3 regions of the Cytobacillus sp. BC1816 genome follow, and region 1 is predicted to be linked to each of the others. Evidence: riboswitches for the same ligand, from Rfam matches in the RefSeq annotation. Region 1 holds a riboswitch; each other region holds the start of a gene.
The links. A riboswitch is a leader RNA that binds a small molecule or an ion and turns the genes downstream of it on or off. The one in region 1 is predicted to bind thiamine pyrophosphate.
Positions count from the first base shown of each region.

Region 2: another riboswitch for thiamine pyrophosphate. It lies ahead of ACR42H_RS07990 (ABC transporter substrate-binding protein); the one in region 1 lies ahead of thiW (energy coupling factor transporter S component ThiW).
Region 3: another riboswitch for thiamine pyrophosphate. It lies ahead of ACR42H_RS13105 (3-oxoacyl-ACP reductase); the one in region 1 lies ahead of thiW (energy coupling factor transporter S component ThiW).

Region 1 covers NZ_CP195611.1:429,430-439,674, forward strand. Annotated here, with positions in the region: gene ACR42H_RS02205 (alkaline phosphatase D family protein) at 1-117, shown strand, start outside; gene ACR42H_RS02210 (twin-arginine translocase TatA/TatE family subunit) at 133-339, shown strand; gene ACR42H_RS02215 (hypothetical protein) at 510-1,505, shown strand; gene ACR42H_RS02220 (FbpB family small basic protein) at 1,824-1,949, shown strand; gene ACR42H_RS02225 (TerC family protein) at 1,964-2,746, shown strand; gene ACR42H_RS02230 (GNAT family N-acetyltransferase) at 2,798-3,346, opposite strand; gene ACR42H_RS02235 (hypothetical protein) at 3,673-3,810, shown strand; gene ACR42H_RS02240 (TVP38/TMEM64 family protein) at 3,943-4,776, shown strand; gene ACR42H_RS02245 (PaaI family thioesterase) at 4,851-5,222, opposite strand; gene ACR42H_RS02250 (alpha-hydroxy-acid oxidizing protein) at 5,410-6,519, shown strand; TPP riboswitch at 6,644-6,760, shown strand; gene thiW (energy coupling factor transporter S component ThiW) at 6,873-7,361, shown strand; TPP riboswitch at 7,918-8,019, shown strand; gene tenA (thiaminase II) at 8,079-8,768, shown strand; gene ACR42H_RS02265 (DUF1287 domain-containing protein) at 9,106-9,813, opposite strand; gene ACR42H_RS02270 (TIM barrel protein) at 9,918-10,245, shown strand, end outside.
Region 2 covers NZ_CP195611.1:1,502,685-1,512,929, reverse strand. Annotated here, with positions in the region: gene treP (PTS system trehalose-specific EIIBC component) at 1-848, opposite strand, end outside; gene tatA (twin-arginine translocase TatA/TatE family subunit) at 1,132-1,305, opposite strand; gene ACR42H_RS08000 (NAD-dependent deacylase) at 1,429-2,142, opposite strand; gene ACR42H_RS07995 (YkvA family protein) at 2,289-2,702, shown strand; TPP riboswitch at 2,785-2,893, shown strand; gene ACR42H_RS07990 (ABC transporter substrate-binding protein) at 3,003-4,007, shown strand; gene ACR42H_RS07985 (thiamine-binding protein) at 4,023-4,316, shown strand; gene ACR42H_RS07980 (ABC transporter permease) at 4,313-5,080, shown strand; gene ACR42H_RS07975 (ABC transporter ATP-binding protein) at 5,077-5,811, shown strand; gene ACR42H_RS07970 (TatD family hydrolase) at 5,824-6,591, shown strand; gene ACR42H_RS07965 (hypothetical protein) at 6,740-7,483, shown strand; gene ACR42H_RS07960 (carbohydrate ABC transporter permease) at 7,587-8,456, opposite strand; gene ACR42H_RS07955 (carbohydrate ABC transporter permease) at 8,453-9,439, opposite strand; gene ACR42H_RS07950 (ABC transporter substrate-binding protein) at 9,491-10,245, opposite strand, start outside.
Region 3 covers NZ_CP195611.1:2,544,053-2,554,297, reverse strand. Annotated here, with positions in the region: gene ACR42H_RS13140 (C39 family peptidase) at 1-642, shown strand, start outside; gene ACR42H_RS13135 (AbrB family transcriptional regulator) at 686-1,747, opposite strand; gene ACR42H_RS13130 (hypothetical protein) at 1,889-2,179, shown strand; gene ACR42H_RS13125 (hypothetical protein) at 2,222-3,301, opposite strand; gene ACR42H_RS13120 (sigma-70 family RNA polymerase sigma factor) at 3,294-3,860, opposite strand; gene ACR42H_RS13115 (Cof-type HAD-IIB family hydrolase) at 4,266-5,015, shown strand; gene ACR42H_RS13110 (OsmC family protein) at 5,050-5,511, opposite strand; TPP riboswitch at 5,628-5,738, shown strand; gene ACR42H_RS13105 (3-oxoacyl-ACP reductase) at 5,843-6,604, shown strand; gene thiM (hydroxyethylthiazole kinase) at 6,618-7,430, shown strand; gene thiD (bifunctional hydroxymethylpyrimidine kinase/phosphomethylpyrimidine kinase) at 7,443-8,267, shown strand; gene thiE (thiamine phosphate synthase) at 8,257-8,925, shown strand; gene ACR42H_RS13085 (hypothetical protein) at 9,027-9,341, shown strand; gene xth (exodeoxyribonuclease III) at 9,486-10,241, shown strand.

The DNA.
Region 1 (10,245 bases):
TCTGCTGTACCTCAGGGAGCTGGAATCTCTTCTGAGGTGGAAGAAGATCGCCATCAAGCTCACTCAAGGGCGCATGAAAAGCAGCTTAAGAAAAAGCGAGAAAAGGTATTACATTAATGGGACGGTGAGAAGATGATATCCAACATTGGCATTCCAGGCTTAATTCTGGTTCTTGTCATTGCCTTAATCATATTTGGGCCATCCAAGCTTCCCGAAATCGGGAGGGCATTTGGGCGGACCTTAACGGAGTTTAAAAGCGCGGCAAAGGATTTAGTTTCTGATGTGGGAAAGAATGAAGAGAAAAAGCCGGTACTTTCAGCTCTAAAAAAAGAAAAGTAGGGAATAAAAATACAGGCGAAGCGAATGAGCCTGTATTTTTATTGGGAACAATATGTGAAAGATTTCACATATTGTTCATTTTTGAATAATCCACTGGAATGAAAGGTATTATATATTAATACTGTACTTATATTGTTTATCTAAAATGCCATCAGGGAGGCCCGATCATCATGAAAAAAATATTCCAGTTTTCATTAATAGCAGGGTTGGTCATGACGCCTTTTTTTGCAAACGCACATGTGAAATGGTTCACGAATGTGACGCCTCAAAAAGAAACGATTGAAAATATATTATCACCATTATTTATGGGACTGGCACTGACAGCTGCTATTGTACTTGCGATGCTGACATTGATTATCCCAAGGACAGCGCAATGGGGCAAGGTTAAAAAGCTGGATGACTGGCTCTCGGGATTCCGCAAATACAGCAGGCATATCCTTAAGTATGGTACAGCCGTGGCATTAATAATACAGGCGACGAATGGAACATTATTTGCGCCTGAATTTCATTTAACCAATACGATTGCAATGATTCTAACTTGGATAGCGATTGGCTTTCTGCTTATTCCGCATCACATCTCTACAAAGGCCGGAGCCGTTATTTTATTTGGCCTATTTGTGTACGTTACCCTACAGAATGGCATTTTCCATATGCTTGATTATGGATATTATGTTGCCATTATTGGAGTCTTGCTGGTCGGAAGCACAAAGCTTGAGCAGGTTGGATTTCCATTCCTGTATTTAGGCACAGGTTTATCTTTATGCTGGGTAGCTGTTGAAAAATGGGTATATCCAAGCATGTCTCTCGATATTGTAGCCAATCATGGAGTTCCCACATTCGGCTTTGCACCGGCTGCATTCGTTGTTATGGCTGCCTTCATTGAGTTTGTTGTCGGTTATCTTCTAGTGGTAGGGATCCTTAATCGGGTAGTTGGCTTCGTGGTGACGGTTATTTTTATTACAACCACGATGCTGTTTGGAATGACAGAAGTAATCGGCCATTTTATGATCCATATTGTGCTGATTATCTTCATCATTGAAGGAGTGTCTTTCTATAACCCGCCTATTAAGCTTCATAAAACCAAGGCTGATCAATTTGTGTTTGTTTTCCTGAACTTTATTTTCGTCCTTGCGACCTTCATTCTGGTTTATTACCGATTTGCATAAGAGTTGACACCTTAAGAAAAATAGAATATGATTAAGGTATAGTTGAATAGTTTCTCCTAAAGGGGAGTAGCTTTTACAGCAGAGTCGTCATTTCGGAGTTAAGAGCTCCCGGCTTTGTTGGCAACCTTAACGTTGTTAGCAAGACCTTTGCCTGTTTCGGGTAAAGGTCTTTTTGTTTTTTTAAACCTTTACCGCTTGCTGGTAGAGGTTTTTTTATTGCCTGATATAGCTTGGCAATGGAAATCCTCAATCAACATAACTGCAGGGAAACAGTGCGAAGCTTTCAATACTTAATAAATAGAAAGAAAGGAGACCAAGATGAAAAAAGCTAAAGTATCATTTGCAGAATTAATTAAGAAAAACAAAGAAGAGCTGCTGAGAGATCAAGAATTGCTGGCTAAAATTGAAAAACGTTTAGACGAAAAATACACAAAGGTGAAATAAGGGAGGGTGTTTAGATGGAATTATCATTAATACTTGAATATGGATGGGTATTGCTGCTGCTTGTGGCGCTGGAGGGTTTATTAGCTGCTGATAACGCGCTGGTGCTGGCGATTATGGTTAAGCACCTTCCGGAGGAGCAGAGGAAGAAGGCTTTATTTTACGGGTTGGCTGGAGCGTTTGTTTTCCGCTTTGGATCGTTATTTGCGATTTCATATTTAGTAGATGTATGGCAGGTTCAAGCCATTGGAGCACTATACCTTCTGTTTATCGCGGCTAATCACATATTAAGAAAATTCCTTGTGAAAAAAGGCGAGGAAGAAGCAGGAGTAACGAAAGAAAAGAAACAATCTGGTTTTTGGGTGACAGTATTTAAAGTTGAGCTGGCTGATATAGCTTTCGCTGTAGATTCCATTCTGGCAGCGGTAGCTCTCGCCGTGGCTCTTCCGGATTCAGGACTTGGCCATATAGGCGGACTTGACGGCGGAAAGTTCTTTGTCATCTTTGCAGGCGGTATGATCGGATTGATCATTATGCGTTTTGCTGCAAACCTCTTTGTGGATCTGCTTCACAGGAGACCTGGACTTGAGGTTGCAGCATTTGGTATTGTCGGCTGGGTTGGTGTCAAATTGGCTGTCTATACCATGTCCCATCCGGCGCTGGCGATCCTGCCTGAAGGATTTGCCAAGTCGACCGAATGGAAAGTTACTTTCTATGTAGTCTTAATTGGAATAGCACTAGCTGGATGGTTCCTTTCCAAGGAAAAACAGGAAGTGCCGGCTGAAGAAAAAGCAAGCTGAATCAAGCGGGGCGGAGTATATCCGCCTTTTTTTATGTAGATGATCATTCAATCAAACGTTTGATTGAATACCCATGAGCCCGGGGCTTGCCTGCCATTCAGCTTTCAGGATGCTCATTTCTATCAAGTTCCAATATATATTTCTAACTTTATTGGTCTGCCTAAGAAGTCCTTCTTTTTGGAACCCTGCCTGCTCGTAAATCTTAATAGCAGGCAAATTAAAATCGAAAACCCCGAGACTGATTCTATTTAATTTCAGCTCTTGGAACGCTAAGTTCAGGATTTGATGAATCATTTCTGAAGCATACCCTTTCCCCCGTGCTGCGGGGCAGATGAAAACCTTGCCGATCCTCGCAGTTTCGTTGATACGGTCAACTCTGCCAAGGGAAATGTGACCGAAGATTTCATCGTTTGCCATAACTTTGTAGATATATTCCGAGCTGGTTTCCAGGTTTGCAGAGCTTATATACTTAGCAAGCTGCTCATGATTAAGGGGGAATTTGAAATGGGCACCGCTCCACTGAACCATTAATTCTGGTGTGCTGATCCAGCTGATGAGCAAATTGAAATCTTTTTCTGTAAAAGGTTCTAATTTTATCATGGGAATCTCCTTCTTATTATTAATCTGAATGGTTTTAATCTCAGTTTTTCAACCTTTTTCCCATGTTGTTAAATGACTTTATAAATGGGGAAATGGCTGTATCTATCGGCATGGTCTGTAAATAGCAGCAGGGCTTGAGGTTTATTTTCTTTATTGACCTCTATGCAGCACGTTACATGCGCCTGTAATAAACATTTGGATCCTCCTTTTCTATTGCTGTTTTTTACCTATTGCACAGAGTGCAGGAAAAATCCTTCTAATTATGCGTGAAATGAAAGTAATGAGTACATATTAATTTAAAGAACTATAAGGAAGGAGCGAATGAGTTGTCTAGAAAAGATGAGCAAAATAAGAAACAGACACAAGGCCCAAAAGAAGAGAGGGAACTTGTCAATGAGTTTGGAAAATATAAAGGGGATCAGCCGGTTCCGCAGCCTAAGGATTATGATGAGATAGAGTATTAAAAAAAGCAGGATAAGTCCTGCTTTTTTTATATTTAAGTCTCTGGCCTTAGATTATTTTAATGCTAAGGGAGCTTAATCCTCCTAGTATTATCCTCTAAACTATAGTTAAGAAAAGCAAGAAGGGGAAAATGTATGAATGGAAAAATTGAAGTTAGTTTTCATGGACTTATCATTTTAATAGCATTGTATACATTGTTTAATTATATGCCGACACTTTTGCCGGTTTATAAATGGATTATGATTGCAGGCATGGCTGTCATATTAGTGATGGACTTTTACTTTTTTGCTGCAGGCAAGTTATCCCGATTGAAATACAGCAGACTGGCACTGATTTATATGTTCAGTCTGCTGTTAATTGTTTTTATGACCTTTTATTTAACAAAGATACTTGTTCTGACTGATGCCTATGGGTTTGAGAGAATGCTGAGGGAATATGAAGCGGAGGGCAAGCTCATCTTTTTCTTGGTTTGCTTTTTACAGCCCATTCTTTTGCCGATTCCTGAAGCCGTAACACTGCCTGCCGGAAGTGCCGTTTTCGGTCCCGCTGCTGCTGCCTTTCTTGGATTCACAGGTACACTTTCGGGGATTATTGTTATGTTCTTGACTGCAAGGATAGGAGGATTAAAGCTTGTAGCCCGGTTTATTAATGAGCGGCATCTGATCAAATACCAAAAATACATGGAGAGAAATGAAAACACCATATTAATGCTGCTGTTTGTTATTCCGATATTGCCAGATGAGATCATTTGTGTTGGAGCAGGTATAGGTGGTGTTTCATTTAAAAAGTTCCTGGGAATTGCGTCTATTTCCAAAATGGCAACTTCCTTGCTGCTGGCTTACTCACTTTCATGGGCCAATGCCTTATCTTTATCTGGCTCACAGCTTTTATTAGTCGTTTCGGCTGTGATAGGGGTATTCTACAGTGTATCTCACTTGTATAAAAAGAAGAAGAATAGTAACTATTAAGATTGTCTGTAACCTTTAATGGTTGTTTCTCCTATCTCTGTCAGCGAAACTATTCAGGCATCGATAGGATCACTCTAGATAGATGCGAAGATTCCCGATGCTTTGGCAACCAGCTGATCCTGGTTGTTATAAATCAGGCAGTCTGTGTGGTTGAGGGTGCGCCCTCTTTTCACAAGGTGAGCATTGGCGATAAGAAATTCACCTGTCGCACCCTTTAGGAAAGTGACCTTTAAATCAGCTGTCACTACGGATTGCATCTGGTTTTCATCCGGCTCGAAAATATTCCCCATCGCTACATCCGCAAGAGTGGAAATGATGCCTCCATGAACCAGTCCTGCGCTGTTAATAAAGAGCGGCTGGATTGGCAAAGTAACTTTCATTTTGCTTTCACTGACTCTTTCGTAATGGAATTTCAGAAAATCATCAAAAGGCTGTTTGATTTGCATTTTGTACACTCCAATTCATTAAGTTAAAATGTTTATTCACAATTTTTTGTGAAATCCCTGCTTATTGAGCTTAATTTGTATAGGAAAGGCTGCATTACTGCGAATTTATGATTTTATTACATGGTTTCTTAAAATCCAAAAAAGTGTTATTATTTTCAATAAATTCAAAAAAAGGCAGGGCTGGAATATGTCAAAAGTAGAGAATATTAGTTTCGCAGAAAACTTTCCTATTTCATTTAAGGAACTGGAAAAAGAAGCAGAGAAAGTGATGGGAGCTGGCGGATTTGGCTATGTCCAATCAGGAGCAGGGGGAGAAGAAACGCTGAAAAAGAATATCGAATCCTTTGCAAAATACTCAATTGTGCCGAGAATGCTTAGAGATGTATCAGTACCGGATACAAGTGTGAATTTATTTGGAAAAACATATCCTTATCCAGTTTTCCTGGCACCTATAGGAATGCAGCGCCTTGAACACAGTGAGGGAGAGCTTGCATCTGCCCGTGCAGCAGCTTCGTTTGGAATTCCTTTTATCCAGAGCACGGTATCCAGTTATTCCATTGAAGAAATAGCTGATGCAACAGGCACGAGTCCAAAATGGTTCCAATTATATTGGTCCAATTATGAAGATGCTGCGTTCAGTATGGTGCGCCGGGCGGAGGCATCAGGCTATGAAGCGATTGTGTTAACAGTAGATACGGTGATGATGGGGTGGAGGGAAGCTGATCTAAGAAACAATTTTTCACCTTTAAAGCTCGGCTATGGAAAAGCAAACTATGAGAGCGATCCAGTCTTTATGGCCACTCTCCATGACGGTGATGTAGTTCAGGGAATCCTTGATAATATCCATCATCCAACATTGAGCTGGGAGCATATTGCAAGGTTAAGAGAGAAAACAAGTCTGCCGATTCTATTAAAGGGTATTCTCCATCCGGAAGATGCCAGGCTGGCCGTTGAAAAGGGGATAGAGGGAATCATAGTCTCCAATCATGGCGGCAGGCAGCTTGATGGAGTGATTGCGGCGATTGATGCGCTTGGACCGATCGTGAAGGAAGTCAAAGGACGAATTCCAGTATTGTTTGACAGCGGCATTCGCCGCGGTTCCGATGTGGTCAAAGCACTGGCATTAGGAGCCGACGCAGTTTGCCTGGGACGGCCGTATGTGTACGGTTTGGCGATTGGCGGGCAGGCTGGAGTTGAAAATGTGCTTGCCAACTTTATTGAAGAAACGAAAGTGTCGCTTTCTCTGGCAGGAGTGGGGAGTCTAAAGGAGCTGGCAGGTCTGCAGCTAATTAGATAGTTTCTCAGCAGAAATTGAAGAGCGCCTATTCCATTCCATCAAGAAATGTATTTAAGCAAAAAGAATGATGACAGCGACTGAATATTTTGTTAAGCTTGAGATAGCTTATCAAACTAAATATCTATGCAACTACTAGGGGTGCCCCGAATGTGAGGGCTGAGAGGAAAGCGCGTTATAGCTTTCTGACTCTTATGGACCTGATCTGGTTAATGCCAGCGGAGGGAAGTAGGATTTGACTATATGTCAATTCATATACTTAAACCAAGCCAGGTCCTTATGGGAATCTGGCTTTTTTGTATACATACTTCTCATCCTGATAAGCAATCAGGCGGCCATTTAGAAAGGAGGTTTAAATGAACAGAACCCGATTGTTAACTACGATGGCTTTATTTGTGGCAATTGGGACACTGGGATCCCATTTGCTCTGGTTTCCGGCAGGCATAGCCAAGGCCTATCCAGTTCAGCATGCGGTGAATGTATTGGCAGCGGTGACGCTTGGACCCCTGCCTGCAGCAGCTGTGGCATTTATGATTGGCCTGCTTCGTAATTTGCTTGGATTCGGGACGCTGCTTGCCTTTCCAGGCGGCATGATCGGTGCGTTTTTGGCAGGTGTGCTTTATTTGAAGTTCGGCCGGAAAATATGGGCTGCTGTTGGAGAAGTGGTAGGTACCGGCATAATCGGTGCATTGTTTGCAGTCCCTTTTGCAAAGGTTCTCATGGGGAGCGCAGCTGGGGCATTCTTCTTTGTGCCGCCATTCCTGGTCAGCAGCGTTACCGGTGCGGCCATAGGCTGGATGGTTTTGGCGAAGGTTAAAGAGAAGAACTTGGTTCAGAATATGTGATGATTTTGGGCCTGAGAAGCTAGATGAGTAAGCAGATAAGAGGAGATCAGCATAGCAAGCTGATCTTATGAGCGATTTTCAAGAGTTATGAGCGAAATTTAAAATTTATGAGCGATTTTCAAGAGTTATGGGCGAATTTCGAAATTTATGAGCGATTTTCAAGAGTTATGGGCGAAATTCAAAATTTATGAGCGATTTTCAAGAGTTATGGGCGAAATTCGAAATTTATGAGCGATTATCAAGAGTTATGGGCGAAATTTAAAATTTATGAGCGATTTTCAAGAGTTATGGGCGAAATTCAAAATTTATGAGCGATTTTCAAAAGTTATGGGCGAAATTTAAAATTTATGAGCGATTTTCAAGAGTTATGGGCGAAATTCAAAATTTATGAGCGATTTTCAAGAGTTATGGGCGAAATTTAAAATTTATGAACGATTTTCAAAGAGTTATGGGCGAAATTCAAAATTTATGAGCGATTTTCAACAGTTAAAAGCGAAATCCAAAACTTATGAGCGAAAAACGTCAAGTTAGAAAATCGGTAAAAAATTTAAAATAAGAAAACTGCTAGGGGCGCTACGGCTGAGATAAGGAGCTTTTCCTTTGTCCCTTGGAACCTGATCTGGATAATGCCAGCGCAGGGAAGCAGTGAGGACCTCGTTATATATCCTCATGCTTTTTCCCCGGCAGCTTCTGTAATTAATAAGGAGGCTATTTTTTATGACTTTTTCAGAGATTCTGCGCAAGGAAAATGAAGATTTGTTTCAGCTGATATTTGAGCACCCATTTGTCCAGGGTATCGGGAGAGGGGACGTGCCGAAAGAGGCACTGGCCCATTATATTAAAGCGGACTTTGAGTATTTGAATGCGTTCATGCATATTTATGGTATTGCCATTTCGAAGTCAGCAGAGCGTAAGGATATTGCTTATTTTAATCAGCAGATAGAATTCGTATTGAACAGCGAAGTACATCCCCACCATAATTTTTGCCAGCAGATTGGCGTGGGTTACGAAGCATTGCAGGGTTATCCGCTCCCTCCAACAGCTGATCATTATGTTAAGCATATGATGTATCATGCTCACACCGGCGGCATGGGTGAAATCCTTGCTGCATTATTGCCTTGTCCATGGACTTATTGGGAGATTGGGCTTGAGCTCATGAAGCAATATGAGCCAGATGAGAACCATCCGTTTTATCCATGGATCTCATTTTATGCAAATTTAAGGGTCGAAGCTGTGACCATGAATATGAGAAACCGTTTGGATGAGCTTGCTGATGCGGCATCACCGGAAGAAAGGCAGCGAATGAAGGATGCTTTCCGAAAAAGCTGCCAGCTGGAGCTTGGCTTCTGGGAGATGGCTTATACCTGCGAAGAGTGGCCGGCGGGCAATCCTGCAGCAGTAAGATAAGAAAAGCGCAAGCGCCTCGCTCAAAAAGGAACGCAGACTAAGAGCACCACCTCCTGTGGCAACGTCTGTGCATGACCCACATCCTCCAAAAAGCTGTCGCTTTCGGTCGTGCGATGTTTAAGCTGTCGAAGCCTTCCTTGTCCTGTGGGCCTCAAGCACAAGACGAGCCTCCCGGAAAGGCGTTCTTTGCCTTTTGGGTGGCTTGCCCAAAATGTGGAGGCGGCTGCTCAGGATCCGCAACTAGACAAGCTTGTGACCTTGAGGGGGTAGCCAGACAGTTATCGACGTTCAAAATTTTATACTTTCTTATTTAATAAGAATAACGCCTGCACCTGCTTTATGGCAGTGCAGGCGTTTTTTCAAAATCCCATCTGTAATGAGCGGTAATAGGAGTCTTAAAAGAAGAGAGTTTTACTTCCGCTGCAAATGGTGTGGAGTTATGTATGACGTATGGAATGCCATCTTTTGTCCGTTTGTCAGAAATGATTGCAACATGGTCGAATTTAGGAGAAAGGAAAACCACGATGTCACCCGGCTGCCATTTCTGAAGGTTCTTAACATCTCCTGGAATCAGTTCTGTTGTTAATGACTTTGCGAAGCGGCTAAAAAAGACATTCTGATTTGGCACCCTCCTGAAATCAATGTTTGGATCCGGACTGCCTTTCACTCTTGAATACAAGTCCGTATTCTCGGCAATATCCTGATCAATAAGATCCTTTATAGAAACATCAGCCCCCTGGAATCCCCTCCAAATCACATCTGTACAGACACCCTCGCCATCGGGCGGATAGCCCCCCGCATAGTAGGCACTTTTATATTGCGTACGCTGATCCACTTCTTTTCTGGCTGTCAGGACCATATCAAGCGGATCGGCACTGCCGTTTTGATTTGAATCGGCTTTTGAATAATCAGCAGGCACTGCCATTTTCGCAGCCAAAGGATTTTCAAAATGAATGCCGATGGAATCCAGAATGATTCCGCCTCGAAATAAAAGAATGAATAATAACAGTATTCCGATTATGGAAGCGAACACTCTTTTTATCATAGAGGCCTCCTCATTTATTTTAATGATTAGACGGTACCATTTTCCAATATGTTACATGGGGGTATGATAAGATTGATATAAGAATATATAAAAGAGGGGATATCATGGCTCATCATATAGGGATATCGGGAAGTGTCATCTTGTCAGACAGCAAGCTGTTTCATGAACTTTTTAAACGTCATTTGCCGCATATTGAGATAGGCGAATTTCAAGATGAGGAATCCTTCCGTTGTTTTATTGAAATGCTGGGCAAAACAAACAAAAGCTTTGGTCTTCATTCGCCTCTTTTCCGGGGACAAAGCAAATACGATCTGCTGGAAAAGATCGGTATGAATCCGGAGGAAGCCTGGGTCCAATTTGAGACGGAAGTGGAAAGAATCTCCCGGCTTGGAGCTGAATACATATTGGTGCACTTCCCTTACTTTAAAAAGG
Region 2 (10,245 bases), 1.1 Mb from region 1:
GTAATCGGTCCAATGGCAATAAAAGAAAGAAATCCAGTGATCAGTAATGCAATCGGCGCGACAGTCAGAAGCTGAAAAGCATCAGGAATTCTTTTTCGCAGAAATACTTCTATCTTAGCCAATACGTATGAAGCAAATAATACAGGCAATACCTGTCCCTGGTAACCCACCTTTTCAATTTCAAGACCGAATAAATTCCACTTCGGAACTTCTCCTGCTGAACCATAGCCCCACGCATTTAAAAGATCCGGGTGCACTAGCATCAAACCTAGCACAATACCAAGAAGTGGACTTCCGCCAAACCGGTTCACAGCACTCCATCCAATCAAACCGGGAAGGAATACGAAAGCAGTATTGGCTATCAGGTTAATGATGCCAGCCAGATCAGCCCAGTTTGTATAAACTTCAACAAATGACTTATCATCGAAGAAAATATCCGGTGCTGTCATAATGTTGTTGATCCCCATCAGCAAACCAGCTGTTACAATAGCTGGGAGGATTGGAATAAATATATCTGCAAGAGTTTTAATGCCGCGCTGCAATGGATTTAAGTTTTCAGCAGCAGCACTTTTTGTATCTTCTTTTGACGATTCGCCAATTCCTGTTGCTTCTGTCATTTCTTTATACACTTTATCAACGAGGCCTTGTCCAATGACAACCTGGTATTGTCTATTTGTGGAAAAAGAACCTTTCACAATATCTATATTTTCGAGCTTTTCTTTATTGACTTTTCGTTCATCTTTTAAGGCAAAACGCAGCCGTGTTACACAATGAGTAGCCGCTGCGATATTATCCTTTCCCCCTATAGCTTCTACAATTTGCTCTGCTGACTCTTTATTTGTAGCCATTCTTCGCTCTCCTCCTGTTACCGTTTTCATATTAAAGAAAAAAACAGTTATAAGGTTCTTATTTATTGTTCTCGCCCTTAATACATCTATCTATTGACGCAAACCAACTTGTATATACATGAACTGTTTACGCTTTCATTCTATCTTGTATATACATGTTAGTCAACATTTTTTTCATTCACTATTTTATATACCCACTCAATCGCTTCAGAAGCCAGAAAATAAAAAAACCGGCTTCGAGACTAATTTGTCTGCAAAGCCGGTTCTAAACCTATTGAATCGGTTATTTCCTTTTATCATCGTCATCATCTTTTGTGAGTTCACGGGTAGATTTCTTAAATTCCTTTAAGGTCTCTCCGAAAGCTCTCCCTATTTCAGGAAGTTTCTTAGGACCAAAAATAATAAGAGCCAGAACCAGGATGAGAATTAAACCTGGAATACCGATGTTTGATAACATGCTGAACACTCCTTATTTATCATATCGCTTGAGGCAGTAATAATCATGTTCATTGTCCATTATAGTGGATTGGCTAAAAAAATCATAGCATGAGAGCTATTTTTATGAATTCTCGTTTTTTCACTATTTAAGTGCTTTATCAAGTTCTTCCAGCACTTCACCAATTTTGCGATTATGGATCACATCATCAGCATAGATATCGAAATCTGTAGGTTCCATATTAATAATCACTAGTTTTGCTCCGTTTTGTTTGGCTATGAGCGGAAATTGATTTGCCGGTGTTACAGTCAAGGATGATCCCAGAACAATAAAAAGTTCTGCCTTTTCTGTTTCATCTGCTGCGAAATCTAAAGCTCCCTCAGGTAGCATTTCCCCAAAAAGGACTACTGAAGGACGGAGTACACCACCGCAACTACATTGGAATTGTCCATGCAAATACCCCTCGCTCGGGAACTCTTTTTTACATTTCTGGCAATGGAGTGTCTGCAAATTCCCATGGAGCTCTAATAGATTCTTGCTCCCAGCCAGTCCATGAAAACCATCCACATTCTGGGTTATAATGCTCTTAATAATATCTCTCTTTTCCCAATCTGCTAGAATATAGTGTCCTTCATGGGGATTGCACTCCTTTAGCCCGATTACCCTGTGCCGATAAAATTCTATAAACTCGTTCACATTTTCATTTAGTGCGTCTGTACTGGCTATTTTTCCAGGATCTTTCACACTCCATAATCCATTATTGGCAGACCTGAAATCAGGCAGTCCGCTTTCCGTCGACATTCCTGCTCCAGTTAATATTACTGTATAATTTGATTCCTTCAGCCATTGCTCAAGCAAAGATATCAGCTCCCAATAAGGTTTTGTCACAGGTTAAATAGGACTTCCATTTATTTCTCCAAGTGAAATGTTTATGTCATGTTAGATATGCGGTAAATACTAGATTATAACCTTTTATGCGAATTATCAATATAGGAGTGATAGCTATGCCTAAAATAGAAACGACAGATTATAAGGACGGATATAAAAGATTTTCTTCCAGGGCCAAACGGTATGCAAACGACCCTGAAAAAACAAAAGGACTGCTAAGAAAGGCGACACTTAAAGCAGATAAAAACAAATCTTCATTAAGTGATATATGGGAAAAGTTTCAGCTTCTGACCGATTTAGTTAAGGCTTGGTCAAAAGGCGATTACCGGCACATCTCAAAAAAATCGATCATCTTTATTATTGCTTCCATCCTATACTTTGTGTCCCCTATCGACCTTGTTCCAGACTTTTTAATTGGGATGGGGATCTTGGATGATGCAGCAGTCCTTGGCTTCGCCGTAAGCCAAATTACAGGTGAACTTGAGAAATTCAAAACATGGAAAGACGGTCGGACTATTGAAATGAAATGAAATAAATATCATATGCTGTCGTTTTTGATATTATTTGCTATAATAATGATGGAAAGTATTCATGCCTGTAAAAATTAAATAGCAAGAAATGTAGGGGAACCGGTATGCCGGTTGAGACTTCATCCTTATGATGATGACCCTTTGAACCTGATCTGGCTAATACCGGCGTAGGGAACATATTCTTAAACATACTTCATGTTTTTTATATGCGTCCCGGTTTATGCCGGGGCGTTTTTATTTTTTCAGGGCAAACTATCATTGACTTTCCTTGTTACATAAAAGCTTATAGGAGGTTTCATTATGAAGAAATGGATTGCAGCTATCACTGCGCTGCTTATTCTTTCAGGATGTGCCGGCAATGGCCAGGATGCTCAGACTGGAAATGAAGATACAGACAGCAAACAAGAATTGAAAAAAGTTACTGTTGTACTGGATTGGACGCCCAATACCAATCACACTGGCTTATATGTCGCAAAGGACAAAGGCTATTTTAAAGAAGAAGGACTTGATGTTGAAATTATAATGCCAGGTGAAGCAGGTGCAGATCAATTGACTGCATCAGGCAAGGCGGATTTTGGTGTCAGCTATCAGGAAAGCATCACGGAAGCACGTGTACAGGGTGTTCCGCTTGTATCGATAGCAGCTGTTATTCAGCATAATACTTCCGGTTTTGCATCCCCTGCTGAAAAAAACATTAAATCGCCAAAGGATTTTGAAGGAAAAACCTATGGCGGCTGGGGAGCTCCTGTGGAAAAATCGGTAATAGACTCCCTAATGAAAAAAGAAAATGCTGATGTTGATAAGGTCTCCATTGTTAACATGGGGGATGCGGACTTCTTTACAGCTGTTAAAAGAGATATAGACTTCGCATGGATTTATTACGGATGGACAGGTGTAGAAGCAGAGCTTCGGGGGGAAAAGATTAATATGGTCTACCTTACCGACTACTCAGAAAAACTGGATTACTACACGCCTGTCCTGGCAACCAGTGAAAAAATGATTGCAGATAACCCGGATACCGTAAAAGCTTTTGTTAAAGCTGTATCCAGAGGTTATGAATTTGCAATCGAACAGCCTGGCCAAGCATCAGATATTTTAATCAAGAATGCTCCTGACCTGGACAGCGAACTGGTCAAAAAAAGCCAGGAATGGCTATCCTCCCGATATCAGGATGATGCTTCCAGATGGGGTGAACAAAAGCTTGCGGTCTGGGAAAACTATGCAGACTGGATGCATGAAAATGGTCTTTTAGATAAAGAATTAGATGCCGGCAAAGCATTTACAAACGACTTCCTGCCGGAATAAGGAGAGTCTAGAAATATGGCAAACGCACTTGTAAGCATTCAAATCATTCCAAAAACAAAAGATGGGGAAGATGTTATCCCTTACGTCGATGAAGCAATTAGTATTATTCAGCAATCCGGTGTCAAGTACGAAGTACACCCCCTCGAAACAACAATGGAAGGCGATTTAGAACATTTATTGAAAATCATTGCCGATATGAACAAAAAAATGATTGAAAAAGGAAGCCGAAATGTAATCTCACAGGTTAAGATTCTATATCAGCCGGACGGTATTGAAATGAGTGATTTAACGGAGAAATACCGCCCATGATAAATGTGTTAAGAAAAGGATGGAGGCCGGCTTCGGTTCTCCTCCTTTTATTCATTGCTTGGGAATTGGCGGTAAATCTGGCAGAAGTCCCTGCATGGCTCCTGCCCCCGCCGACAGATATTGTTCAGGAAGCGATTTCGGGCTGGGAGGGCTTCCGTTTTCATCTTCAATCGACAGTCATGCTTTCTTTATTAGGATTTGCCATTGGCACCGGCATAGGATTACTCACAGCTGTTACACTGCATTTATTGCCTTTTATAAGGGAGTCGGTTTACCCTCTCCTTATACTTTCACAAAATGTGCCTATAATTGTTCTGGCCCCTTTGCTGGTTGTTTGGTTTGGTTTCGGCCTGCTTCCAAAGCTGATTGTCATCACACTGGTTTGCTTCTTCCCCATTACTGTTGCAGCATTAGATGGCTTTCGTCAAACCCCTGATGAATTTAAGCATTATATGCTGATGGCAGGGGCCAGCAAAGGACAGCTGTTTTGGAAGCTGGAGCTTCCCTATTCCCTTCCTTCTTTATTTTCAGGGCTAAAAATCTCCGCAACCTATAGTGTGATGGGGGCTGTAATATCCGAATGGCTCGGAGCTAAAGCTGGAATAGGAGTTTATATGACTTTGGCCTCTTCTTCATTTCGGACAGACCGTGTTTTCGTTGCCATTTTTGCGATTATGCTGTTAAGCTTGCTGTTTTTTGGAGGCATATTACTGGTTGAACGTTTGCTTATTAAATGGAAGTCCCGGGAGAGTGCCAGGAAATGATACAATTATCTGTTGAACATTTAACAAAAATTTTTGATACAAATCAGGTTTTAAATAATTTGAGTTTCCATGTAAATGTTGGGGAGTTTGTTTCGATTTTAGGTCCATCAGGGAGCGGAAAGAGCACTATTTTTAATCTGATTGGCGGCATGCTCCTGCCTGACGAAGGCAGCATAATACTTGGTGGTGAGAAGATTGACGGAAAACGCGGTTCAATCAGCTATATGCCTCAGACACCTTCCCTTTTGCCATGGAGAACCATTCTCCAAAACGTTCTGCTTGGCCAGGAACTAAAAGGAGAAACCGACTCTGAAACCGCCAGAAAAATGCTTCAAAAAGCAGGCCTCGGCGACTATGAAAATGCTTATCCTCATGAATTATCAGGGGGCATGAAGCAAAGGGCAGCCTTTATCCGGGCACTATTGAGCCCTCAGCCAATCATTTTACTGGATGAACCTTTTTCAGCATTGGATGAGCTTACCCGCCTTGAAATGCAAAAATGGCTGCTCGATATTTGGAGTGAGCATAAACCGACGATTCTGTTTGTAACTCACAATATAGAAGAAGCTATTTACCTCTCTGATCGAATTTTAATACTGAGCAGCAAACCTGCTAAAGTAATTCAAGAATATAATGTACCCTTTAACAGGCCAAGAATGGAGGAGCTTTTTCTCGATGAAAATTTCCTCGCCTGCAAAAGAAACATTCATCATGCGCTGAAGAATCAATAGGAGGCAACAGCAATGGATAAGTATATTGATGCCCATATTCATCTTGATAAGTACAGCAATGAAGAATTAAAGAAAATGTTTCATGAGCTGCCGTTCCAGCTTTCGCTTGTTACAGTTTCATGCGATTTAGAATCCTGTAAAAGGAATCTTGCTCTTGCAGAGATTTATCCTTTTGTTAAACCAGCCTTTGGTTTTCACCCTGAACAAGGTTTACCCAGTGATAACGATATTTCAGATCTTTTCAGTTGGATAAACGCTCACAAAGACCAGATGGCTGCTGTTGGGGAGGTTGGGCTTCCATACTATTTAAGGTCTGAAGAGGACATAAAGCTTGATGGATATATTGAACTCCTCGAAGAATTTATTAAGCTTGCTAAAAGGTGGGATAAGCCCATCGCCCTCCACGCTGTTTATGAAGATACACCGGTTGTCTGTGATTTATTGGAAAAACATTCGATTAAAAAAGCTCATTTTCACTGGTTTAAAGGTGACATTTCCGCTGTCAGCAGGCTTATTTCCAATGATTATTCCATCTCTTTTACCCCAGATATTGTATACGAAAAAGAAATACAGAATCTTATCCGGGATTATCCACTGGATAAAATGATGGCTGAAACAGATGGGCCATGGGCATTTGAGGGACCTTTTAAAAACAAGCCAACCCATCCTGCCATGATGGCACATTCTATCAGCACCCTGGCTGAAATAAAAGAAATATCTTTCAACAGCGCTCTTAACCAGGTATATGAAAATACGAAAAGCTTCTATAATATAGATTAATTAAATGGCTTTATGGTCTATTACCGCAGAGCTTTTTAAAATACAGGTTAGTTAAAAAATACCAGATAAATATAATCACTTCGCACCATTCCTAATTTTGGAAATATAAGTTAATCTTATATTGGACACTACTTTTAGGAGGTATGTGATGAAAAAGTATATTTTCTTGTTATTGACTATTTTACTAGTCTTCTCAGGCAATGTTTCTGCACAGCCCAAAAGCTTTTCTGCTGAATTGACTGAAAAAGATTTCATAAAAGCCGTGATGATGGCTGATGAATTTAAGGAATTTAAATCCTCCATTTTAAAAGATGCACGCAGCCAGCCAAAAGCTCTTATTGATGAAAAAGGAAAACAATATGGCTGGACAGTTCAATATGAAATTGATTACAATGAAAAGCATGTTTTCTTAAATGAAAAAGCACTTGTAAATTTCTCTTCCCTTCTATCGTTTTCGTATGAGTCCGACGGAAAAGGATTAAAGGTCCGGCTTGTTGATTACAGCAGACTTATTGAAGATCAGGCTTTTTATGTAAAAGACCTGAAATCTGATGAAGAAACCAAAATAGATATCTCAAAAGACAGCACCTTTACTGAATATTTGACAGAGGTAGAAATGAAGAAAATGCATTTGATTGAAGAAGCAGCAGTAAGCAATGCTGTCACTTCCGATAAAATCACTGCAGCTGGCGAGTTATGCTACTACTGTACAAAATATGAATGGCGCGGCGGATACCCTTGCTCATCCGCAAATACTGAGCCTGAAGTTTCAGTTTCTTCCCAGCTGAAAGAAAGTGGACTTAATCCAGATTCGGTTATCATTGACTGTTATGTACCCCGCCATAAAGTATGTGTTAGCGGGGAATGGAGAACATATTGCCCTATTCAATAAAAGAAAAGCGGAACGCTTATGCTTACCTTCGACATGTATAAGCAAATCGCGCCTGGAGCCGGGCATTTATAAAACCGGCTAAGCAGATGCTTAGCCGGTTTTGTTATCCCTTTGTGCCTGATGTGATATTTGAACCTTCTATGAAGTGCTTCTGGAAGAAGAAAAATAGCAGTACAACTGGCAGGAGAACCATGACTGACATGGCCATCAGGTAATGCCATTGTGTCTGAACTGTTCCCTTGAAGGTCTGAAGCCCGATTTGCAGTGTGTACAGACTTTCATCATTTATATACAATAATGGTCCGAGAAGATCATTCCATGCCCCATTAAATGAAAAAATGGCCACTGTAATAAGAGCTGGCTTCGTCAGCGGCAGCATGACATGCCACCAGATCTGCAGATGATTCGCGCCGTCAAGTACTGCCGCCTCTATTAGTTCATTAGGAATGGTCATCATAAACTGGCGCAATAGGAAGATGAAAAAGGCACTCCCCAAAAAAGCTGGAACAATCAGCGGCAGGTACGTATTTACCCAGCCGAGCTTCGAAAATAAAATGTACTGAGGCACCATCGTGACAAACCCCGGAATCAGCATGGTTGATAACACAACTATAAACAAAGCATTTCTTCCTTTAAAACGGATTTTTGCAAACGCATAAGCAACTAGCGAATTGACAAGAACACTTCCAGCCATTCCGCAAAAGGCAATAAAAAACGTATTCATTGCCCAGCGGGTAAACGGCGCTGTTTTCCAGGCTTCAACATAATTGGAAAAATGGAATTCTTTTGGCACAAAGGTAGGCGGATATTGGGCAATCTCAGCAGGAGATTTCAATGATGTCGAAATCATCCACCACAGCGGAGATAATAACAGTACACTTCCTGCTAATAAAACGGTAAAAATAATCGTCTGCTTTAATTTATCTTTGAATTTTTTTGTCTCATAAAACTTAGGTGCTGCGGCAGTTCTCATTTATTATCCCCCCCCTCATAATGAACCCATTTTTTGCCGAGTTTCATATTAATGATTGTCAGTACCATAACGACAATAAACAGAAGCCAGGCCATTGCAGATGCATAGCCCATGTCAAACACTTCAAACGCGTTATTCCACATATGCAGATTGTAGAATAGGAGTGAATTTCCTGGTCCCCCGCTTCCGTTTTCTGTCATGACATATGCTTCTTGAAAGATCTGAAAGGCACCTATGGTACTAGTCAGCACATCGAAGAAAATGATTGGTGAAATCATTGGCAGTGTGATATAAAAGAATTTCTTCATAACACCTGCCCCATCAAGATCGGCTGCTTCATACAGTGAAGCTGAAACTCCCTGCAGACTTGCAAGGTAAAGCAGCATCCCGCCGCCGACACTCCACATTTTCATCAAAATCAAAGCCGGTTTCGTCCATTCAGGATCAAACAGCCAGGCTGGCCCTTCAATCCCAATCCATGCAAGAAACGTATTTACCAGTCCTGTCGAAGGACTTAGCAGCTGCATCCACAAAAAGTAAACCGCAACACCCGAGAGGATAGCAGGCAGATAATAAAGTGTGCGGAAGAATTTCATGCCTCTTACTTTCTGATTTAAAAGAACCGATAGAAAAATCGCCCCTGCAGTAGTCAGCGGGACAGAGAATAAAACGTAATAAAGGGTATTCCATAAAGACGTTTTAAAAAGATCATCGATTGTAAACATGCGTTTAAAATTATCAAGGCCGATAAAATTCATTCTTGAAGTAATATTATAATCTGTAAAACTGGCAAATAAGGAAAATAATAGCGGACCAAATGTCAGTCCAAGGAAACCAATAATCCACGGGCTGATGAATAGATAGCCAAAGATATTTTCTCTTGTTTGGCGGGACATCCGTCTGCGTGATGTCTTTTCTTTTTTTCCCGCAAGTCCCGCTCCCCGGCGCGCAATCGTTGTATCATATGATTTCAACCCATACACCTTCTTTTATTTATTTTTAAAGAGAGAAGGAGGCCCCCTTCTCTCTTTGTTCTATTTTCTCTTTAGTTTTTCAACATCTTTCTCTGCTTCCGCCAGTCCTTTTTCCGGCTTCGTTTTTCCAAGCAGTACACTGTCAATATGCGGATTTATGCGGCTCTGGTAATCAGGATACTTTACTGGAACCGGAAACAATTGCGTTTGATCCAGGTTTTTCACCGAAGCTTCATATACGTACTTATCATCACCCTTAAGATCATTAACAACTGCTTCTGCAGCTTCTTTGTTTGCAACATTATCATAGTTTTTCATAGCCCAGTATTTTTGTGCCTCCTGGCCAGTTAAATACTTGATAAATTTCATAGCTTCCTCAGGATGTTTGGCTCCTTTCGGTATTTCAGCTACGAAACCGCCTCCATCGCTCCAATTCCCCGAACCTTTTTCATATGCAGGAATAGGGGCTACCCCAAAGTTCATATCCTCTCCATAGTCACGAATCTGTGTATAAAAAGTACCGATATCAACCCACATTGCCACTTTGCCTGCAATGAATGGATTTGACTGCTCACTGCCAAATTCAGCTTCAAAAGATTGAACTGTCTTCTCACCAAGACGCTCTTTCCATCCCAGCAGCCATCGAAGCGCTTCCTGCTTTTTAGGTGTATTGATGTAAAGTTCTCCATCTTGAATGAATCCTTTTCCGCCGTCAGCGCTTGTCATCCAGCTAGCAGCACCAATGCTGCCCCATAGCGGATAAAAGCCAACTCTCTCATAGCGGTCTCCATCCTTTATATCAAGCTTTGCGGCGT
Region 3 (10,245 bases), 2.1 Mb from region 1:
TATAGTGCAGTTCCGCATGCGGAGGCATACCATGTACCGATTGTGAAGCAGGAAATTCAGAAGAAATCCGTTCTCCTGGATGTCCCATTGTACAATCAAATGGATAATCCCCGTCTGTATAATGGATGTGAGATTACTAGTTTAGCAATGATTATAAGTTATGAAGGCATTCAAGTTTCTAAAAATAAATTAGCACAGGAAATTAACCGGGTGCCGCTTAGATACAGCGGAGGTGAATACGGGAATCCAAATGAAGGCTTTGTCGGCAACATGGAGGATGGACCAGGATTAGGCGTTTACCAGGGGCCGATTTTCGAACTGGCTAAAAAGTATTTTCCTGAACGTGCTGAGAATCTGACTGGCAAGCCCTTTAATGTGCTGCTTGAAAAAATTGCAGAAGGTTCGCCGGTCTGGATTATAACAACTGCAAGCCTAACTCCCGCAGCATCCTTCGAAACCTGGGATACATCGGGCGGGCCAGTTGATGTGACATTCCAGATGCATAGTGTTGCAATTACCGGATATGACGAGGAATATATCTATATTAACGACCCGTATGGCACAAAAAATAAAAAGGTGCCCAAACAGCAATTTATCGAAGCCTGGGAGCTGATGGGTTCACAGGCCATAGTCATTAACTAGAATAATAGCAAAAGAAGGGACTGCAGCCTGCAGTCCCTTCTTGTTAGCTTGAGGGTGCCAATTTCTTAAACTTTACAAAGATCCATTTTAAAAATGGAGGTACTACAAAGAAGATAAAAAACAGCCGAAATAGCTGATAGCCTGTTACTATGGCTAAGTCTGCTCCTGTTTCATGGGCGATTATGGCCATTTGGTCCATGCCTCCGGGGGCAAGGCTTAAAAAGCTGGTAGCAGGGGAAAGGTGAAAAAAGTGCATAATCATAAAACTAAGCAGCACCGAACCCGTAATGAGAAGCAGGCCGCTTAAGGCAGCCAATGAAATGGTTTTAAATTTATTGGCCAGCTTTTCAGGTTTCATCATTAAGCCGATGTGAGCCCCTATTAATAGCTGGGATAAATCCAAAACAGCTGGCGGGAGTTCAGGTCCGTTTATACCGGAAATAACAAGGACTGCTGTTCCCATGATCGGACCGAGAAGGTACGGAGTAGGGAGCTTCAGTCGTTTGCTTAGGATAATGCCGGCAAAAGAAACGAAGACAAAGAGTATAATGCCAGGGAATAAATCACCCCATAAAGGTTCTGCAGCTTCAAAACCGGGACCACTGGAGACATTCAGCCAAGGTCCGAATACTAGTATAGGGACGATAAATATGATCATGGTCAGCCGTGCGACCTGCATAAAGGTAACAACTGTAATATCGATTCCTTTGACTTCCTCTGCCAGAAGAATCATTTGAGACAGGCCTCCGGGAATACTGCCGATCAAAACTGTGGGATAGTCGATGCCCATTAATTTCGCAATGAGAAGTGCAGAAAGGGCGCTAAACAGAACCATGCAAACGGTAACGAGCAAAATAAAAGGGAGCTTCTGCAGGATAAGCAGGACCGCTTCCTGTGTAAAAGAAAGGCCGATGCTGTATCCGACGATGATAATCCCGGAATCGCGAAATCCGGCTGGCCAATAAAACGGAATCCTGCTGAGCCGGCTTCCAATCATAACCGCAGTCAATGCACCAAGCAAAAAGGCAACCGGAATATGCAATAAAGAAAATGATACTGCACCTAATAAAGCAGTAAGAAAGGTGATCAATAAATTCTTATTCACAAAACAACCTTCTTTTTATTTAGTATACCTAAAGATATTTATACCATATAAAAACAATGAATGAATTACAAGTTTTATATAATCAAATGTTTTCATACAATTTATTATAGAGAAAATCATTTTATAGAAGGGGGACTAACCATGCCGGAAAAATTAAGCCATTTTGTTTTCATCTTATCGTTTATATGTCTCGGTTTATTTTTACTGCTGGGTTTTTCGCCTCTGTATGATATTTATCTGAATAAAATCGGCCATCGTCCATTTTCGCTCCTCCTGCTCCTGACAGTCCTTGTCTTCCTCGTAAGTGTTTTTGTCTTAAAGAAAGTCCAAAACTGGCAGGCAGGCTTTCATGTATTATTTTCCATTATCCTCACCCTGTTTCTTTCATCCGTCTTAGCGATCATCGTGTTCTTTGGCGGCCTATTTAGGTAAGCGAAAAGAGCCTGCACCATCAGGGGTACAAGCTCAGCGGGTTTATTGGATTGGCATCCAGTTCACTTTCCATATTCCGTCATTATTTTTGCTGAGGCCGAAGCCAAACCCTTCTTCTTCAGTTATGGAAATATAAGCTGAAGATTCATCGATAATGACTTCTTCTAAATCGGCGTTCTTCACTCGATGCAATAATGTCTGTTCTTCTGGGATAGATGGTGACTCACTTTTAGCTTTTAGGTAATCATTCAGGGCAGGGAAGGGTTTTTCAATATCTGGATCATGGTTAAACAATGCATATTGAGTATAGTAATCCTCAGTTTCCTCTGCAAACAAGAAGAGCTGAAATACATCTGCCGGGCTTAATCCTCTTAAGATCTCATCCGTCCCTCTTAATGAAAATTCTTTATACACATGGTTTAATGGCTCAAGGAGGACCAGTTCCTTAGTATTATTTACAGCCATATGGAAAGGAACAGCTTCCAATTGAGGTTCTTTGGGCATTACCACCTCCAGGATTTCAGCCTGATGTACAATGCCTTCCGCAGCGCGATATCCACCAATTATTAAAGAAACACTCTCTTCTTTAATAGGTTCAGTTATACCAAACACCTTTTTTAACATCTCCTGATCTGTCTCATTAAAAGTTATTTTTATGTTCTGCCCATCCATGAGCGGCAGTAATTTTAAGGAATCATGATCAGGCAGAAAGTATACTGTTTCTTCCCGGAAATCCAGAGTTCCTGTGACCTTTGCTTTGCCTGTAAAAGCAGCCGATAAGTGGCCATATGAATCCTTCTCGAAATTATTCAGCTTCCAGTTATTTAGCATAGCACCATCTGCAAGGCCGGGATAAAAATCTTTATCTGCAATGGCGGCCTCCTGTCCATTTTGCTTGTTAAAGACATCTGTCTGAATACCGGCAATTCCTCCAATCAATACGATAAACCCAACAGCTGCAGCTGCAGAAAGAAGTTTTGGAACATAATCTTTTTTCCTGCCTTTAACAGCAGAAGTGCCGATTCGGTTTCTGACTCTCTGTTTTTCCTCTTCAGTGAAAACAGAATCTTTCGTCCATGCAGCATTCAATACTTTCTTCACATCCTGATTCAGATCAGCCATGCTGTTCACCTCTTTCTGAAGCAGATAGTAACTTCTTCACTTTTTCCTGTCCTCTGTACAGCCTTGTTTTAACAGTGGAAAGAGGAATATTAAGGGTCTCACTTATTTCAGCCAGACTGAGATCCTGGTAATAATGGAGAAGAAATACTTCCCGGTATTTTACAGTGAGGGACTCTATCGTTTTTAGCAATTCTTGATGTTCATCCCGTTCAAGAAATGATGCTTCCGGATCTTTTTCTCTAGCCTTTTTCAGGAAAAAAACCTTTTCATTCATGACCATATTGCGGTAATGCCAGCTTTTAAGATAGTCCTTGCTTTTATTAATAGCAATTGTGAAAATCCACGTTTTAAAGGAAGATCTTTGCTGGAAACTTTCCAGCTTTTCGTAAACAGTAATAAAGGTATCCTGTGTTAAATCGCTGGCCGCATTCCAATCATTCACATAGCTGTATATCAATCTCTTCAAAACGGTTCCATACTCATTCATGATTATTTCAAGAACGAGTGCACGGTCTACTTGATCAGCAATTGACCGTTTTACATAATCATCAGGGCTCACATGACTGCCTCCTTGCTTAAATGCAGCTGCCGATTCCGGCTGCCTTTTGTTTGACTGACAGTTAGACGACAGATGCAAGAAAATCGCTTCAACTTTTTGGCATTTATTAAGATTATACTAAAAAAGCGCAAACCATTTAGTCTCCTCCTGATTATTTATTCACTTTAATCCTGATTAATTAAAACCACGTCAATGAATAGGTTAAGAACAGAAGGAGCAAAAATAATATGGGAGGCATTCATCATCACATCACTTGTTCTTATGAGTAATTCCAGCCTATACTTTTAGATTGGGAATAATAATCCCTATATTGAAAAAATGATTCTGTCCAAGTGCTTTGTTTTTGATGGGAGGATTGTTTATTTATATAATGGCTATATTGTGCAAGAAAGAAGGGAGATTATTATGTCACAATCAAATATTGCTCCACAGATCAAATTAATCGCTCTTGATATGGATGGAACCTTGTTGAATTCCAGAGGGGAAATTCCTGAAGAAAACCGTAAGGCCATACGAGAGGCAAAGGAAAAAGGGATTGAAGTTATTTTGAGCACTGGGAGATCCAGGCTTACGGCAGGCGACCATGCCGATTCTTTGGAATTGAACTCCTACTTGATCACAGTCAACGGCAGTGAAATATTTGGCCCTGATGGTGAATCAATCTCAAGGACTCCTGTTGATTCAAAAATAATGGAGTGGATGTGGAATCTATCCCAGTCCCATAAGACCAATTTCTGGGCGACCAGCTGCGAACAGGTTTGGACGAATGAAATGCCTGAAAATATTCATGACCATGAATGGCTTAAATTCGGATTTGATATATCAGATGATGAAATCAGGGAACTCATTCAAAAAGAGCTTCAAACAAAAGGGGATCTGGAGATTACAAATTCCAGCTTAACTAATATTGAGGTAAATGCTCTGGGCATCAATAAAGCCAGAGGGATCCAGAAGGTAACAGAGCTTCTGGGCATTTCGATGGAAAATGTAATGGCAATGGGTGACAGCTTGAATGACATTGCCATGATCGAGGAATCAGGCTGGGGAGTAGCAATGGGAAATGCGCAGGATATTGTGAAAGAAACAGCCAATGCTGTGACGGGAACTAATGATGAAGCTGGTGTTGCTCAGGCAATCCGAAAGTGGGCTATTTAAAGAATAAAAACCGGCAGTCATGCCGGTTTTTGGTTTATTTCGAAGTTTCTTTGGCATTTAGGATAGTTTCTTCCAATTCTACTTCTACATTTCCTTTAATCGCCCTGGAAATCATACAGGACGCTTCAGCTTTTTGCGCCAGCTTTCGCGCCAGTGAATGATCCCTTTCTGTCGCTCCTGCCTTTAACAAGATAACAGGTCGATGAATTATTTTCTTATAAGTGATTACTCCTTTGGTTACATCCACAATTCCAATTGATTCCATCGTAAGGTTTTCTTTTTCGAGTTTGCTTCGTTCCATCATAGCGGCGAGGGTAATAATATAACAAGTTGCAGCCGCTCCCAGCAGCATTTCATCCGGATTTGTCCCGATTCCGGGTCCTTCCATTTCTGGCGGAATGGAGACCTTTGTTTTCAGCTGGCCTATTTCAATTTCTCCAACATCATTCCGAAGTCCAGGCCAATATGCTTTTAAATGGAATTGGTGTTCAGCCATTCTTTTATTCCTCCAAGTTATGTATTTCTAATTACACCTTAAAGAGGAACAGGCAGAATTGCAAGACTTTACAGATTCAACGTTTCAGGCTAAGATGAAAACAGCCAACTTAATAGTTTTACTGCTAGGGGTGCCCGATGCGCGGGCTGAGAAAGAAACCGGACTGTTTTTTACCCTTCGGACCTGATCTGGATCATACCAGCGTAGGAAAGTAGTAATTGCGGGGAACGTGTTCATTCTCTTAGATTATTCAGCCAGGTCCAATTGCGGATCTGGTTTTTATTTTGTTCTCAAAAACAGATGAATTGGCTATCAATAAGGAGGATTTTCTATGAATCTTAACGAGCAGATTGTCATTATTACAGGCAGCAGCAGAGGGTTGGGCAAAGAAACAGCAAAAGCATTCGCGAGGGAAGGGGCGAAAGTTGTCATTAACTATTTCAATAGCGAGGAAAAAGCCCATGATCTGCAGAAGGAAATTGGCGAAAAAGCCATTGCCATTCGTGCTGATATTCGGGACAAGGTACAAGTGAAATCCATGTTTCAAGAGACGAAGGAACGCTTTGGAGGTCCCATTACAACCATAGTCAATAATGCACTGGTGAACTTTCAATTTGACCCTATTTCTAAAAAAGATGCAGGAACAATTCAATGGGACGATTACAAAAACCAGCTGGAAGGTGCAATTCTGGGAGCATTGAACACAGTTCAGGCAGGTCTTGAAGATATGAAAAAACAGGAGTTTGGCAGAATCATTTCGGTTGGCACCAATCTATTCCAGCATCCAGTGGTACCCTATCATGACTATACGACCAGCAAAGCTGCTTTATTAGGCTTTACCAGAAATATGGCGAATGAGCTGGGCCAATATGGAATTACTGCAAATATGGTATCGGGCGGTTTGTTAAAAATGACAGACGCCAGTGCTTCGACATCCAAAGAAGTCTTTAAAATTATTGAAAACTCCACTCCATTACGGAAAATCACAGATCCTGCAGAAGTCGCTGATGCGATTGTCTTCTTCGCTTCTCCATGGGCAAGGGCAGTTACAGGACAAAATCTGGTTGTGGATGGCGGACTAGTTATGAATTAAAGGAGGATTTTAGATGAAGATTCAGGAGTTTAGCAGTCTATTGGAAAAAGTAAGAGAGTCAAACCCTCTTGTACATAATATTACTAATGTGGTGGTAACCAACTTTACTGCAAATGGCCTCCTGGCAATAGGGGCATCACCAGTGATGGCATATGCACATGAAGAGGCAGCTGACATGGCTAAAATAGCTGGTGCACTGGTTCTCAATATGGGAACACTGACTGAAAAAGAAGTAAAAAGTATGCTCATAGCGGGTAAATCAGCAAATCAGCATGGGGTGCCAGTCATTTTTGACCCGGTTGGTGTCGGCGCCACGGCCTATCGCACAGAAACAGCTAAAAGAATATTAGAAGAATTAGATATTGCCATCATAAGAGGGAATGCTGCAGAAATTGCCAACGCGGCAGGACAGAATTGGAGTATTAAGGGCGTAGATGCAGTTGAAGCAGCAGGGAACACTTCAGAGCTTGCTGAGTCGGCAGCAAAAGAACTTGGTGCAGTCACTGTTATTACAGGTAAACAGGATATCGTTTCAGATGGAAGATCTATTTATGCCATTAACAATGGCCATCCTCTTCTAACGAAAGTAACGGGTGCCGGATGTCTTCTTACTTCAATAATTGGCGCTTTCTCTGCTGTTGAAAAGGATCCTGTAAAAGCGGCAGTAACTTCATTGGTCGTTTATGGCTCTGCCGCAGAAATTGCAGCAGAAAAAACGGGTGGCAAAGGCCCAGGCACTTTCCAAATAGAGTTTTTGAATAGCTTATATAACCTTTCTGCTGCAGATGTTGAATCATATGGCTCTTTTGAAAAAATGATCGGATAGGAGGCATTATAAATGAAAGTGAACAAAGCTTTAACCATAGCGGGTTCGGATAGCGGCGGCGGCGCGGGCATTCAAGCAGACATAAAAACATTTCAGGAACTCGGTGTTTTCGGCATGTCTGCTTTGACTGCGGTAACAGCACAAAACACTAAGGGCGTTCAGGGAGTTTATCCAATGACAGCAGAGGCAGTTTCTGCTCAAATTCAGTCGATAGGTGAAGACCTCAGACCTGACGCTGTGAAGACAGGAATGCTTTTTAGTGCAGATATAATCGAGAGTGTTTCCAATGAAATTGTGAAATACGGCTGGAAAAATGTCGTCATAGATCCAGTGATGATTGCAAAGGGAGGAGCAAGTCTTCTTCAGAATGAAGCGATAGCAGCAATGAAAAAGCACCTTTTACCTCTCTCTATGGTGATTACCCCGAATATTCCAGAGGCAGAGGTTTTAACGGGCATAAGGATTCGTTCATTAGAGGACAAAAGAGAAGCAGCAAAAAAACTGCAGCAGCTTGGAGCGAAAAACGTCATCATAAAAGGCGGTCATGAAGAAGCAAAAGACATTGCAGCAGACCTTCTTTTTGACGGAGAAAGTTTTTCGGAATTTCGGAGCAGCAGAATACAAACAGCCAACACACATGGAACAGGCTGCACGTTTTCGGCTGCCATCACCGCTGGCCTCGCTGACGGTCATACCGTGCCAGAGGCTGTTGATCGGGCAAAAAAATTCATTCAGGCAGCAATTGAAAATGACTTAGGAATTGGCAGCGGTCATGGACCTACCAATCACTGGGCGTTCAATAGAAGGAAGAAGGAGACTGAGGTATATGGCTGTTAATCCGCAGGCAATGAAAAACTTATTAAAAGTATACTTCATAATGGGCAGCACAAATTGCCATCAAAATCCTGAAAAAGTCCTTCAAGCAGCCATCCAAGGAGGCGTTACATTATTTCAATTCCGTGAAAAAGGAGCAGGATGCCTTCATGGTAAAGAAAAGGAATCGCTCGCAAAAAAACTTCAGGCAATCTGCAAAGAGAGCCGTATTCCTTTTATTGTCAATGATGATATCGAATTGGCACTTAAAATAAATGCAGATGGCGTCCATATAGGCCAGGACGATGAAACAGCCGATACGGTCCGCAGGAAAATTGGCAGCAAAATCCTGGGAGTCTCAGTGCACAGCATGAAGGAAGCGGAAACAGCGATCCGTCAAGGCGCAGATTACCTTGGCATTGGGCCTATTTATTCGACATCCACAAAGGCTGATGCCAAAGCCGTTCAGGGACTTTCCTTTTTGACAGAATTAAGATCTGCTGACATCAAAATTCCGGTTGTAGGAATAGGCGGAATTACTTCTGAAAATGCATCTCCTCTTATTGAGGCAGGAGCAGACGGTGTATCTGTCATTTCTGCAATCAGCCAGGCGGATTCGCCTGAAAAAGCAGCCGAGAAGTTATATGATGCAGTAAATAAAATAATGAGAAATGCCCATTAATTTGGGCATTTTTTATTGTATTGACGTTTGAAATACCAAGGTTTATCCCACTCTATTGAGGGTAGCTCACTAACATACAATAGAAACAGAGGGATGAACAATTGAAAAAGTGGATGGAATCAGGCCTCTATATTCAAGTGGCAGCCGTCATGCTGGTGGTCTATTATGGCTTCATTTCAGGACTTGTGGCTGCGGAAACTAAAATTGCTGAATTCGAAGGGGAAATAGAGGAAAAATATCGGCAGACTTCGGTTGATAATTACTTGAGCAACTTCAGCACGCATGAAGAATATTGGATTCGGCTAGATAATGGCAAATCCTTTGAGCTGACCGCATCATTATATGAAAGTATTAATCGGGGTGAAAAGGTCAAATTAGTGCAAATGAATGCCGGTACCATGATATTCAGGCAATAGAGCACCGCTTATGAAAGTATGCTGCATTTGCCCTTATTTTTGCTGATTGCCGTTCACGTTACAGTACTTTAACTGTGCAAGTATTGAAAATCCATGATAATGTTGTAATCAGACAGATTTTTAACATAAGGAGATATAATAGCAATGAAACTCGTTTCATGGAATGTGAATGGCATTAGGGCTTGTGTGAAAAAAGGATTTATGGATTACTTCAAAGAAGTGGATGCAGATATCTTTTGCATTCAGGAATCCAAACTGCAGGAAGGACAGATCGAGCTCATACTTGAAGGCTATCACCAATACTGGAATTATGCGATAAAAAAAGGATATTCCGGTACAGCTGTATTTACAAAAAAAGAGCCGCTCTCTGTTCGCTATGGATTGGGCGATGAGGAAACAGAAGCAGAAGGCAGGATTCTCACGCTTGAGTATGATGGCTTTTATCTTGTTAATGTCTATACTCCGAATTCACAGCGTGACCTGGCCCGCCTTCCATACCGTCTTGAGTGGGAAGAGCGGATTCGGGAGTATTTACTCGGCCTGGATCAGATTAAGCCTGTGATCATGTGCGGGGACTTAAACGTAGCTCATTTTGAAATAGATTTAAAAAATGCAAAATCCAACAGGGGCAACTCAGGTTTTACTGATGAAGAACGAGAAAAAATGACCAGATTGCTGGGATCCGGGTTTATTGATGCATTCCGGTATAAATATCCTGAAGCTGAAGGAGCATATACATGGTGGTCGTATATGGCCAAAGTAAGAGAGCGGAATATCGGATGGCGGATTGATTATTTTATTGTGTCCGAAAAGCTAAAAGAAAGAATACTAGATTCACAGATCCACTGCGATATTATGGGCAGCGATCATTGCCCGGTAGCACTTGAATTGGAAATGTAAAGCG